2 regions of the Streptomyces sp. NPDC031474 genome follow, and region 2 is predicted to be linked to the other one. Evidence: riboswitches for the same ligand, from Rfam matches in the RefSeq annotation. Region 2 holds a riboswitch; the other holds the start of a gene.

Region 1 (6,166 bases), on a different contig from region 2:
CCCTCGCCCGGCTTCGCGTCCTGGTCGACGGGCCTGAAGGCGAAGTGGCCCGCACCGTCCTCGGAGACGTGCACCTGCCATCCCTCGCCGGTCGGCGGCCCGGAGAGCGTCACACAGGCCCCCTTGCGCCACCACTGCGGAAGCATCGCCAAAGCCTCGTCGCCGAGCGGGTTCACGCCCGGGCCGGCCGCCAGGGAGTGCGCCACGAGGACGTGCAGGCACTTCACCCGGTCCGGCATGCCGCCCGCGCTGGGGAAGTTCTTCAGCTCCTCGATCTCGTCCCGGCGCCGGATGTAGTCCTCGTGCGCGGCACGGTAGGCGGCGGCCAGCTCCGGGTCGGCCTGCAGCCGCTCCGTCATCTCCTTCATCACGCCGTTCGCCTCGAGCGTGCCGATCGCCGAGTTGGCCTTCGGGCACGTCAGGTAGTACAGCGTCGGGAAGGGGGTGCCGTCGGGCAGGCGGGGGGCCGTCTCGACGACGTCCGGCTGACCGCACGGGCAGCGGTGCGCGATCGCGCGCAGGCCGCGCGGCGGGCGTCCGAGCTGCTGCTTGAAGGCCTCGACGTCCGCGTCGGTGGGCTCGGTGCGCGGGGTGGTCGGCGGGGGAGTTTCCATACTTCCGGGATTGTCTCTCTGTCGGTTCAGTGGTCGGAGGCGTCCGACTTGTCGACGCCGTCCCAGACGTTCGTGTACCAGGGGCGGTCGGCCGCCCCGAGATCGGCGCGGGACTGCCTGGCCGCGTCCGGGTCGATCACGACGTAGCCGGTCTCCCCCGGCAACACATAGTGCAGGCGCTGCCGGATCTGCTGCTCGGCGTACGCGTCGTCCTGCCAGCGCGCCTTGAGGTCGCGCAGTTGCTCGACGCGTTCGCCGGCCTGCTGCTTCTCGCGCTCCAGGTCGGCGATCTCGGCGCGCTGGGAGACGTACTGGCGCATGGGGTAGGCCAGGGCGACGATCAGCGTGCACAGGACGAGGGCGAGCAGCGCGGCGCGGCCGGTGAGGCGGGAGCGGCGGGCCTGGCGTTTGGTCTGGGAGCGGTAGACCCGGGCCGCGGTCTGCTCCCCGAGCAGCTTGATCCTCGTCGCGGTGGAGAACCGGTCCCGGTCCTTCACGGCCATGTCCCCCGCCTCCCGTCTCCCATGTGCGTACGTCCCCGCACACGGTACGGGACCGAGTACGGGGACGTACGTACGACTGGCTAAGGCTTGACCCCGTAAGGGTCAGCTCTTGCGGTGCTTGTCAGTGCGCGGAGCGAAACCGGGGGAAGGCCGAGCGGCCCGCGTACACCGCGGCGTCGTCGAGGATCTCCTCGATGCGCAGCAGCTGGTTGTACTTGGCGACGCGCTCGGAGCGGGCCGGGGCGCCGGTCTTGATCTGGCCGCAGTTGGTGGCGACGGCGAGGTCGGCGATGGTGACGTCCTCGGTCTCACCGGAGCGGTGCGACATCATGCACTTGAAGCCGCTGCGCTGGGCCAGCTCGACGGCGTCCAGCGTCTCGGTGAGCGAGCCGATCTGGTTCACCTTGACGAGCAGGGCGTTCGCGGCGCCCTCCTCGATGCCGCGGGCGAGACGCTCGGGGTTGGTGACGAACAGGTCGTCGCCGACGATCTGGACCTTGTCGCCGAGCTTGTCGGTGAGGACCTTCCAGCCGGCCCAGTCGTCCTCGAACAGCGGGTCCTCGATGGAGACGAGCGGGTAGGCCGCCACAAGCTCCTCGTAGTACTCCGTCATCTCGGCGGCGGAGCGGTCCTTGCCCTCGAACTGGTACTTGCCGTCCTTGTAGAACTCGGACGCGGCGACGTCGAGCGCGAGCGCGATCTGCTCGCCCGGCGCGTAACCGGCTTCCTTGACGGCCTCGAGGATGAGGTCGAGGGCCTCGCGGTTGGAGCCGAGGTTCGGGGCGAAGCCGCCCTCGTCGCCGAGGCCGGTGGACAGACCCTTGGCCTTCAGCACCTTCTTGAGGGTGTGGTAGACCTCGGTGCCCCAGCGCAGGGCCTCGGAGAAGGACTCCGCGCCGATCGGGGCGATCATGAACTCCTGGATGTCCACGTTGGAGTCGGCGTGCGAGCCGCCGTTCAGGATGTTCATCATCGGCACCGGCAGCAGGTGCGCGTTGGGGCCGCCCAGGTAGCGGAAGAGCGGAAGGTCGCTGGCCTCGGAGGCGGCGTGGGCGACGGCGAGGGAGACGCCGAGGATGGCGTTGGCGCCGAGCGAGCCCTTGTTGTCGGTGGCGTCCAGGTCGAACATGGCCTGGTCGATCAGACGCTGCTCGGTGGCGTCGTAGCCGACGAGCTCCGGGCCGATCTGCTCGATGACGGCGAGGACGGCCTTCTCGACACCCTTGCCCTGGTAGCGGTTCGGGTCACCGTCGCGCAGCTCGATGGCCTCGAAGGCGCCGGTGGAGGCGCCGGACGGGACGGCGGCACGACCGGTGCTGCCGTCGTCGAGGCCGACCTCGACCTCGACGGTGGGGTTCCCTCGCGAGTCGAGGATTTCCCGGGCTACGACGACGTCGATGGACGGCACGAGCATCTCCTTCTTGGGATGTGACGCTGAGAGTGCGGGGCCCGTGGGCCTTGCGACTAGAGCCTAACCGCCCGACGGGCGTCGGCAGCCGACCGACCGCCCTGTGGACGAACTGACCGTACACATTGTTCCCGCTCGGAACAAAGAGGGGATGACAAACAGGCGAAGAAAGCGCGCGGGGAGAGGGGGACGGCGAAGAGAGCGGGCGGCAAGAGAGGGGGCGGCGGGGCGAGCGGGCGGCAAGAGAGGGGGCGGCGGGGCGAGCGGGCAAAGAGAAACCCCGCTCCGGTGCGTACGGGGGAACACGCACCGGAGCGGGGAGCCCGTGGGGACGGGGGTGACCCTCACGAGGTCTTCAGTGTGCCGACCTCGGATGTGAGGGCGCTGTGGCTTCTCTGGGTCCGCTCTGGGAGCCGGGGATCACTTCAGGTGCAGCTGCTGACCCGGGTAGATGAGGTCGGCGTCCGCGACGATGTCCTTGTTCAGCTGGAACAGCTTCTGCCAGCCGCCCTTGACCTTGTGCTTCTCGGCTATGAAGCTGAGGGTGTCGCCCTTGACGACCTTGTACTCGCCGTCGCCCTTCTTGACCTTCTTGCCGGTCGGCGTGGTGACCGTCTTGGAGGCGGCCGGGCGGTCGGTGGAGCGGGAGGCGCTCTGGTTCTCGGTCGAGCGGGTGCCGGCGCTGCTGTCCGAGCCGCTGGAGCTGGAGCCGCCGGTGCTGCTCGACGAGCCGGAGGAGCTGCTGCCGTTGTAGGCGGCGCCGGACAGGCCCGTGCCGCAGACCGGCCAGGCGCCCTTGCCCTGGGAGGCGAGGACCTTCTCGGCGACGGCGATCTGCTGCGACTTGGAGGCCTGGTTGGCCTGCGCGGCGTACTGCGTACCGCCGTAGGCGGCCCAGGTGGAGGCGGAGAACTGCAGGCCGCCGTAGTAGCCGTTGCCGGTGTTGATGGACCAGTTGCCGCCGGACTCGCACTGGGCGACCGCGTCCCACTCGGAGGCGGTGGCGGCGGAGGCGCTGCCGGCCGCCATCAGCGGGGCGGCGATGGCGACGCCGGTGACGCCGGCCAGCGCGGCGACACGGGTGGCCTTGGACGGACGGCGGTGCTTGCCCTTGCCGGAAAACAGCATGGTGGATCCCCTCACCGACGCCTGCGAGGTGAGCTGTCGGGTTCGGGCCGGTTGAGTTGCCCGGCCACGCTCTCGCTTTCACGAGGCGCGGCTTCACCCCAAGCCGCTCCGGTCAACTGCCCGGTGCGGCGCTTACCTTGGGTCCCCCGCTCCTGCCTACGGCGCTTGACGCGACGACTGTTCCCGGGCTGCCACTGGCAGGATTCGGCGTTGCGACGGCCGGGGCTCGGGTTGCCGAGCGGGACGACCGTAGACACGCGATCCGCGGAATTTCAAAGACGATCAGGGCTTCTGAGACTCATCCCACACTTTCACCAAACCGGACATTCGGCGCGAAGCGTGACGTGAACTCCCGCTGTTTTTCTTGGGTTTTGCGCCCTATTCAACCCCTGTGTCGAGGGTCTGACCGGGGACGATGTCGCTCGGGTCGGCACCGATGAGGCCCTTGTTCTCGGCATAGAGGGCGCGCCATCCGCCGTCGAGGCCAAGGGAGTCGGCGATGGAGGCGAGCGAGTCGCCCTCCTGGACGACGTAGGTGGCCGCGGCGTGCCGGCCGGCGGAGGCGGTCTTGGTGCCGTCGACGGCGGCGGCGTCGGCATCGTCGACGGCCGCGCCCTTGGTCGCGTTCTCGTCGGCGGTGGCGCCGCGATGCCGGCCCGAGCCGAGGGAGCCGGTGTCGACGAGGCTCCAAGAGCCCGCATCCTGGACCGACTTGTCCGGGTCGTCCGCTTTCGGGACCCCGGTGGGCGAGCCGCCGGTCGCCTGCGCGTCACCCTGACCGCCGGAGCCGCCGGACGTGCCGGCGCCGATGGAGCCGCCCGCACCCGGGGAGGAAGAGGACGAGGAGGACGAAGGGGACGAAGGCGACGCCGAGGGTGAACTCGATGAATTGCCGGACGAGTCGGATGACCCGGACGAGCCGGATGACCCGGAGGAACCAGTCGAACCGGTCGAACCGTCACCGCTGCCCGAAGAGTTCGAGGAACCCGTGGAGCCGGACGATCCCGACGAGCCCGACAACCCCCTGGACAGGTCGGACAATCCGGAGGAGGCAGACGAGTCGGACGAGTCGTCCGCCACGCCGGTGTCCACGTTCAGCGCGCCGTTCGACTGGGTGAGCCCGGAGGTCAGCCCACAGGTGCCCCAGGCGCCGATGTTCTCGGCCGCGAGCAGTTTCTGCGCCACCGCGATCTGCTGGTTGCGGCTGGCCAGGTCGGGGCGCGTCGCAAAGTCGAGCCCCCCGTACGTCTCCCACTGCTTCTGGGTCAGACTCAGGCCGCCGTACTCGCCGTCACCCTTGTCGGCGCTCCACGAGCCGCCGGTCTCGCACTGCGCCACCTTGTCCCACACCGTGCCGTCGGCCGCACTCGCGCCCGAGGCGGCGAGCAGCGGGATGGCGATGGCGGAGCCCGTCACTCCGGCCGCGACGAGCAGCGCCGGGGCTTGGCGGGGGCGACGGTGTCGACCGTTCCCGGAGAGCATGCGAGGGGCCTTTCTCTGGACAGCAGTACCGGCGCGGCGGGTGAGACTGACGCGTCGCGCTGACGAGTGAACGTATCGGCAGACGATCACTTGTCACAAGTTAATGCCGCGCAGATCACGTGAAGATCACAAAGTTGAGGATCGGTCACCTTCGCTTCCCCGAATGGTCACAGTCCGGCTGGCGTGCGGTCAGAAATGCACTCAGAGTGCCCTCGGACTGGGCTCGCACTGCACAGGAGTGAACTCCACGGGCAAGGTCCGCAGCCCCCGCATGATGAGCCCGCCACGCCACCTCAAGTCGGCCGGATCCACGGCCAGTCGAAGGTCGGGCAGCCGGGTCAGCAGCGTGGCCAGCGCCGTCTGGCCCTCCAGCCGGGCCAGCGGGGCGCCCAGGCAGTAGTGGATGCCGTGGCCGTAACCGAGATGCTGGTTGTCGCGACGGGAGAGATCGAGCGTGTCGGGGGCGTTGAAGCGGGCCGGGTCGCGGTCGGCGGCCGCCAGGACGACGAGCACGGGGTCGCCGGGCGCGATGTCCTGCCCGCCGATGCTGAGCGGCTCGGTCGCGAACCGCCAGGTGGCGAGCTCCACGGGACCGTCGTAGCGCAGGAGTTCCTCCACGCCCGTCGCCAGCAGGTCCCGCTGCCCGGCCGCGAGGGATGTCTGCAACCGCGCCCGCTGCTCCGGGTGGGAAAGCAGGGCGTGGAGGCCGTTGCCGATCAGGTTGACGGTGGTCTCGAAGCCGGCGAAGAGAAGGATGAAGGCCATGGCCGCGGCCTCGTTCTCGGTGAGGTGCTCGCCGTGGTCGGAGGCGCGGATCAGGCCCGAGATGAGGTCCTCGCCGGGGACCGGGTCGGCGGGGAGCTCGGCGCGCTTGCGGTGGATCAGCTCCAGCAGGTAGCCGCGCATCTTCTTCACCGACCGCGCGACCCCGCCGCGGGGCCCGCCGCCGTGCCGGATCATCATCCCCGCCCAGTCACGGAAGTCGTCCTGGTCCTCGCGGGGAACGCCCAGAAGGTCGCAGATGGCGTAGA
Region 2 (6,166 bases):
CGCCGAGGTCGGGCAGCCCGAGATCGGTGGTGATCTTCACCGTGCCGGACAGCTGCTGGACGTCCGAAGCGGCGATCTTGTCGAGGAGTTGCTGTGCGGTGATCTTCGGCAGGTCGGGGTCGCCGGAGTCGGCGAGAGCCGGGACCAGCCCGATCGTCGCCGCGGCGACACCGATCACGGTGACCGGGACGACGTACCGTACGGCCTTGCGCCGGCCGGCGCGCAGGTCGTCGGCCTCTCCGCTGTTCGGCTCCCCGCCGGTCAGGGTGTCGTCGGATGCCTTCGGTGCCATGTGTGCCTTACCTCCGTCGTCGGCGGCGGCTGGTCATCTCACGCTGAACGCCCCACCCAAGCCGCCATTCTCACCCGAATCGGTGAGGAGTGGTGTTTTCTCGTAGTCCCCATCTGACCAAATCGCCCACCCGAAAACGTCAACCCGAGGGCCCAACTCCGCGTACGCCTGCGGTATGACACGAAAGCAGGGAAAAGCCAACCGACCCGTAGGGGTCCCCCAGAGAGACGACGCCTTCCCCTAGGGACACAGGGGGTTGGAGGGTGCAGGCGAGGGAGGGGCGCGGGGGTCGCAGTGAGGGCGAGTGATGTGGAGGGTGCGGGGCGAAGGGTGGGGGGTGCGGGGCGAGGGGTGTGGGGTGTGGGGGACGCGGGGCCTGAGGGGTCCCGGACCGGAGCGGGGCGCTGCACCTGAGAGCGTGCCGGGCCGACGGCGATCGCCGGACCTGCGCGGAGTTGCGGACCGAAGCGGGGTGCGGCACCTGAGAGGGGGGCCGAGGTGAGGGGACGTGGGACCGGAGGGGTCCCGGACCGGAGCGGGGGCGAGGGGTGTGGGGGCCGCGGTGAGGGGGACGCGGGGCCAGACGGGTGCCGGACCGAAGCGGGGCGCTGCACCTGAGAGCGTGCCGGGCCGACGGCGATCGCCGGACCGGAGCGGGGTCCCGGGCCGGAGGGGGTCCGGGCCGGAGCGGGGTGCCGGACCTGCGCGGGGTGCCGGGCCGGAGGGGGGTCCGGGCCGGAGTGGGGTCCGGGCCGGAGGGGGGTCCGGGCCGGAGTGGGGTCCGGGCCGGAGTGGGGTCCGGGCCGGAGTGGGGTGTCGGGGCGGAGGGGTTAGCCGGCTCGGTGGACCACTGCGTCGCAGAGTTCCATCAGCGCCGCCTTCGCGCCGCACTCCCGCAGTGGCGCGAGCGCGGATCGCGCGTCCTTCGCGTACCGCACGGTGTCCCGGCGGGCCTGTTCCAGCGCCGGGTGTACGCGGAGCGCCTCCAGGGCCTCGGCGAGCCGGGCGTCGTCGCTCAGGTCGGAGTCCAGCAGCTCGCACAGCGCGATGTCCTCGGGCAGCGACAGACGCGCCGCCCGCTCCCGCAGCCGCAGCACGGGCAGCGTGGGAACGCCCTCGCGAAGATCCGTCCCCGGCGTCTTGCCCGACTCGTGCGAGTCGGACGCGATGTCCAGGACGTCGTCGGCCAGCTGGAAGGCGACGCCCAGCCGCTCGCCGTACTGCGTGAGCACGTCGACGACCGTCTCGTCGGCGCCCGACATCATCGCCCCGAACCGGCAGGCCACCGCGACCAGCGAGCCCGTCTTGCCGCCGAGCACGTCGAGGTAGTGCTCGACCGGGTCCCGTCCGTCGGTGGGACCGGCCGTCTCCAGGATCTGCCCGGTGACCAGCCGCTCGAACGCCTCCGCCTGCACCCGCACCGCCTCCGGTCCGAGGTCGGCCAGGATGTGGGAGGCGCGCGCGAAGAGGAAGTCACCCGTGAGGACGGCGACGGAGTTCCCCCAGCGGGCGTTCGCGCTGGGCACCCCGCGGCGCACGGCGGCCTCGTCCATCACGTCGTCGTGGTACAGCGTGGCCAGGTGGGTCAGCTCCACGACCACGGCCGACGGCACGATGCCCGGCGCGTACGGGTCCCCGAACTGCGACGCGAGCACCACGAGCAGCGGCCGGAACCGCTTCCCGCCCGCCCGCACGAGATGCTGGGCGGCCTCCGTGATGAACGGAACCTCACTCTTGGTGGCCTCGAGCAAGCCTTCCTCGACAGCCGCCAATCCGGCCTGGACATCGGCTTCCAGAGCCTGGTCCCGCACGCTCAGCCCGAACGGCCCGACGACGGTCACGAGGGGTCTCCTGTCTGCTGGTGTCTACTGGCGATTACGCGGTTTGTCGATAGGTCTCTGCCATCACTCAAGTCAGCGTATCCGGTCACGTTTCGATCACCGATAGCCCCCACGGTTACAGGCCAGGTGGTATCGACTCACGCCCGATATGTTCCTGATTCAAATATATGAACAGATATTTATAGAGTTAGCCCGAAGTGAGGACTTCCGCCCGGCGGCGCCATCGACGCCGGAGTCGCCGACCTCCACCCTCTCCCCACCGCCACCGACTTGGGATTAATGCCCGATTCGCCGCACTTGTGGACGCTGGTGACTTGACTCACTCCCCCCGCCGAACCCGCCCGATCCCGTCCGATCCACCCATTCACGGATTCTCCACACCTCCAAGCAAGTTGAGGCTTTGCACTCACAAAGGATCAAGCACCCCATAGGCCACAGACCAAGGTCAATAGGGGTGATCTGTGAATCCGCTACTTGTTTCGGACATGTGCTCTCGCATACGTTCCCGGCCTGTCGGGCGGAACGCCGAATCCTGCCGCCGCCCGTACACCCACCTAAAACGCACGGCAGGAGCGGGGGAACCAGGTAAGTCGCCGGGCCGGATGTTTCAGACATATCGGTACGGCTCGGGGTGAAGTCGCGCCCGTCAGGACGCGACCGGGCAACTCCCGCCCGAACCCGACAGCTCACCTCGCAGGCGCCGGAGAGGAAATTCGTCATGCCCGCTGCCGCTCAGCCGCGCCGCACCCGTCGTAACCGTCTCGTCCGCACGCTCACCGTCGCCGCCACCGGCGCCGCCGTGCTCGCCCTTCCGCTCCTCGGCGCGACCGGCGCCTCCGCGGCGACCCCGACCGTCGCCACCGCCACCAGCCTCGGGTATTCCAACAACCTCGACGGCTGGATCCGTGCCTCCCTCCACGTCATGGCCCAGCACGGGATCCCCGGGACGTACAACGGCATCTACCGCAACGTCATCCGCGAGTCCTCCGGCAACCCCTACGCCATCAACCTCTGGGACTCCAACGCGGCCGCGGGCATCCCGTCCAAGGGCCTGCTCCAGGTCATCGACCCGACCTTCCGCGCCTACCACGTCGCCGGCACCTCCTGGGACTCCTACGACCCGGTAGCCAACATCACCGCCGCCTGCAACTACGCGGCCGCCCGGTACGGCTCGATCGACAACGTGTTCGGCGCGTACTGACGGATCCCCGTAGAACCCCCAGCCCAGGGGTCTACGGGCCCTACAGGCCCGGGTCCATGGGTCCGCGGACCTTACGGGAACAGTCTTTCGAGGACGACGGCCACGCCGTCGTCCTCGTTCGACGTCGTCACCTCGTCGGCCACCGCCTTGAGTTCGGGGTGGGCGTTGGCCATCGCGACCCCGCGCGCGGCCCAGTCGAACATCGGGATGTCGTTGGGCATGTCCCCGAAGGCGACGGTGTCCTCGGGCCGCAGACCCAGGTGTTCGGCGGCCAGGGCCAGGCCCGTCGCCTTGGTGATCCCGCAGGGCTGGAGCTCGACCGTGCCGGGCCCCGACATGGTGACCGTGGCGAGCGAGCCGACCGCCGCGCGGGCCGTCGCCGCCAACTCGTCGTCGGACAGGGTGGGATGGCGCAGCAGTACCTTGCTGATCGGCTCGCACCACAGATCGTCGCGCCGGTCGACACGCAGGGCGGGCAGCGTCGGGTGCGGCATCCGGTAGCCCGGCTCGATGAGCGTCAGCCCGTCCACGCCGTCCTGGTCGACGGCCGCGTACAGCTGCCCCACCTCCGCCTCGATCTTGCCGAGCGCGGTCTCGGCCAGCTCCCGGTCCAGGGTGACCGACCACAGCAGACGGTCCGCGCCGGCGTCGTACACCTGCGCGCCCTGTCCGCACACCGCGAGCCCCCTGCTGTGCAGCCGGTCGAGCAGGGGGCGTACGCGGGGCGCGGGGCGTCCTGTGACCACCAGGTGGCGTGCGCCGGCGGCGGCCACCCGCGCGAGCGCGTCGAGGGACCGGTCGGAGAACGTGTCGTCGCCGCGCAGCAGCGTTCCGTCCAGGTCGGTGGCGATGAGGGAGTACGCGGAGTCCGGGGTGCGCTCGGCATATGCGGTGGGTGCGGCCATGATCAGAGAATACGGATGCCGCACCCCCCTGGTTCGACGCGAGCCGGACGACGACCAGGTCCTGTCCGGTTCTGCCAACTCCCCTTTGCCTACTGATGCGGAACTGGCTGAGGACGGGCACAAAGAAACGGCTTTCTGGCGCATCGCCGGGTAGCGGACGGTTAAAGGCCTCTGTACCGGTTGGCAACAAGATGGGACGCTACCTACCGCGACGCCCGGGTGGAGCGGTACCGTCCAGGTGTCCAGGGGGGACTTGATCGGGGGGTCAGGTTGAGCAGTGGGCGCATTCGTGTGCTGAGGCCGGAAGGCCTCGGCGAGGGGGACAGGGAGCGGTGGCGCGCGCTGCGTGCCGCGTCGACGCTTTCGCGAAACCCCTTCATGGAACCGGAGTTCACCGACGCCGTGGGCCTCGTGCGGCCACGCGCGCGCGTGGCGGTGGTGTACGAGGGGCGTGAGCCGGTCGGCTTCCTCCCCCATGAGCGGGGCCGGCTCGGCCAGGGTCAGGCCCTCGCGTACGGCGTCTCGGACGCGCAGGGCGCGGTGCTGGCCCCGGGTCTCGGGCTGAACGCCGCCGAACTGATGCGGGCGTGCTCCCTGTCGAGCTTCGCCTTCGACAACCTGGAGGCGGCACAGGGGCTGTTCGTCCCGCACGCGGCCGAGGAGTACGCCGCCTATGTCATCGACGTCGAAAAGGGTTACGAGACCTACGAGTCCGTACTGCGGTCCCAGTCGCCTAAGTTCCTGAAGACGACGCTCGCCAAGGAGCGCAGGCTCGGCCGTCAGGTCGGGGAACTGCGGTTCGTGTTCGACGAACGCGACCCGGCCGCGCTGCGCACGCTCATGGCGTGGAAGTCGGCGCAGTACCGCAGGACCGGCCGCCGGGACCGGTTCGCGCAGGAGTGGATCACCCGGCTGGTGGGCGCGCTCGCCGCGACGCGCGCGCCGGAGTGCTCCGGCACGCTGTCCGTCCTCTACGCCGGTGAGCGGCCGCTCGCCGCGCACTTCGGACTGCGTTCGTCGACGGTCCTGGCCTGCTGGTTCCCGTCGTACGACCTGGAGTTCGCGAAGTTCTCGCCGGGCCTGGTGCTGCATCTGCGGATGGCGGAGTCGGCTGCCGCCGAGGGCATCGGCCTGCTCGATCTCGGGCGGGGCGCGGCGGAGTACAAGGACTCGTTGAAGACCGGGGAGATGCCCGTGTTCGAGGGCGCGTGGACGCGTCCGGGGGTGGGCGCCGCGCTCCACTGGCTCAGCCGTGAACCGTCGCGCCGCGCACACCACTTCGTACGCAACCGGCCGAGGCTCGCCGCGGCGGCGGCCCGGACCTTGAAGAGCGCGGGCCGCCTGCGCGGCGCGTGACGATCACACGGGGACTGTCACACGGCTCACGAGCACACGGCTGGCGGGCACACGGTTCACGGGCACACGAGTGACGGTCAGAGACAGTCGGGGACCGGCCGGGGTCAGTCGGAGATTGGCGGGGACGATCAGGGATTGCCAGGCGTGGTCAGGGATTGCCAGGCGGGGTCGGAGAGTGCCAGGGGCGGTCGGAGAGCGGTAGGGGCGGTCATGAGACAAGGGGGGGTTCATGTCCCGCGCAAGAGGTGCGCAGCAGGAGATCGTGCGGCTGGAGATCGAGAGGTTCCTCGGCATCCGGCCGGTGCAGATCGCCGAGCTCGAACTGGACGAAGGAGGCACGCTCAGCCCCGGTCCAGGCAGCCCGCCTGTCACCCACGGTCCGGTGTTCGTGCTGGTCAGGCAGGGTGGGCGGCCGGTCGGGACGCTCCTCGGGCAGGTACCGGAGGGCGCCGATCCGAAGGCGGTCATCGTGGACCTGGCCGCCCGTGAGCACATCGCGCCGGGTCCCGCCCGACTGCCCGGCCCGAGGTCCGTCCCGTTCACCAGCGTCGTCATCGCCACCCGCGAACGC

The links. Region 2 has a riboswitch for cyclic di-AMP ahead of ACZ5SK_RS40250 (transglycosylase SLT domain-containing protein). Riboswitches for the same ligand answer to the same signal wherever they lie in the genome.
Region 1: another riboswitch for cyclic di-AMP. It lies ahead of ACZ5SK_RS12680 (transglycosylase family protein); the one in region 2 lies ahead of ACZ5SK_RS40250 (transglycosylase SLT domain-containing protein).

The regions. Positions count from the first base shown of each region.
Region 1 covers NZ_JBVIJX010000005.1:436,937-443,102, reverse strand. The annotation lists gene ACZ5SK_RS12695 (DUF501 domain-containing protein) at 1-614, opposite strand, end outside; gene ACZ5SK_RS12690 (FtsB family cell division protein) at 641-1,117, opposite strand; gene eno (phosphopyruvate hydratase) at 1,239-2,531, opposite strand; gene ACZ5SK_RS12680 (transglycosylase family protein) at 2,946-3,653, opposite strand; cyclic di-AMP (ydaO/yuaA leader) riboswitch at 3,657-3,827, opposite strand; gene ACZ5SK_RS12675 (LysM peptidoglycan-binding domain-containing protein) at 4,032-5,135, opposite strand; gene ACZ5SK_RS12670 (cytochrome P450 family protein) at 5,337-6,166, opposite strand, start outside.
Region 2 covers NZ_JBVIJX010000024.1:112,372-118,537, forward strand. The annotation lists gene ACZ5SK_RS40240 (LolA family protein) at 1-292, opposite strand, end outside; gene ACZ5SK_RS40245 (polyprenyl synthetase family protein) at 1,123-2,133, opposite strand; cyclic di-AMP (ydaO/yuaA leader) riboswitch at 2,675-2,848, shown strand; gene ACZ5SK_RS40250 (transglycosylase SLT domain-containing protein) at 2,852-3,334, shown strand; gene ACZ5SK_RS40255 (HAD family hydrolase) at 3,406-4,239, opposite strand; gene ACZ5SK_RS40260 (GNAT family N-acetyltransferase) at 4,531-5,595, shown strand; gene ACZ5SK_RS40265 (glycosyltransferase family 2 protein) at 5,825-6,166, shown strand, end outside.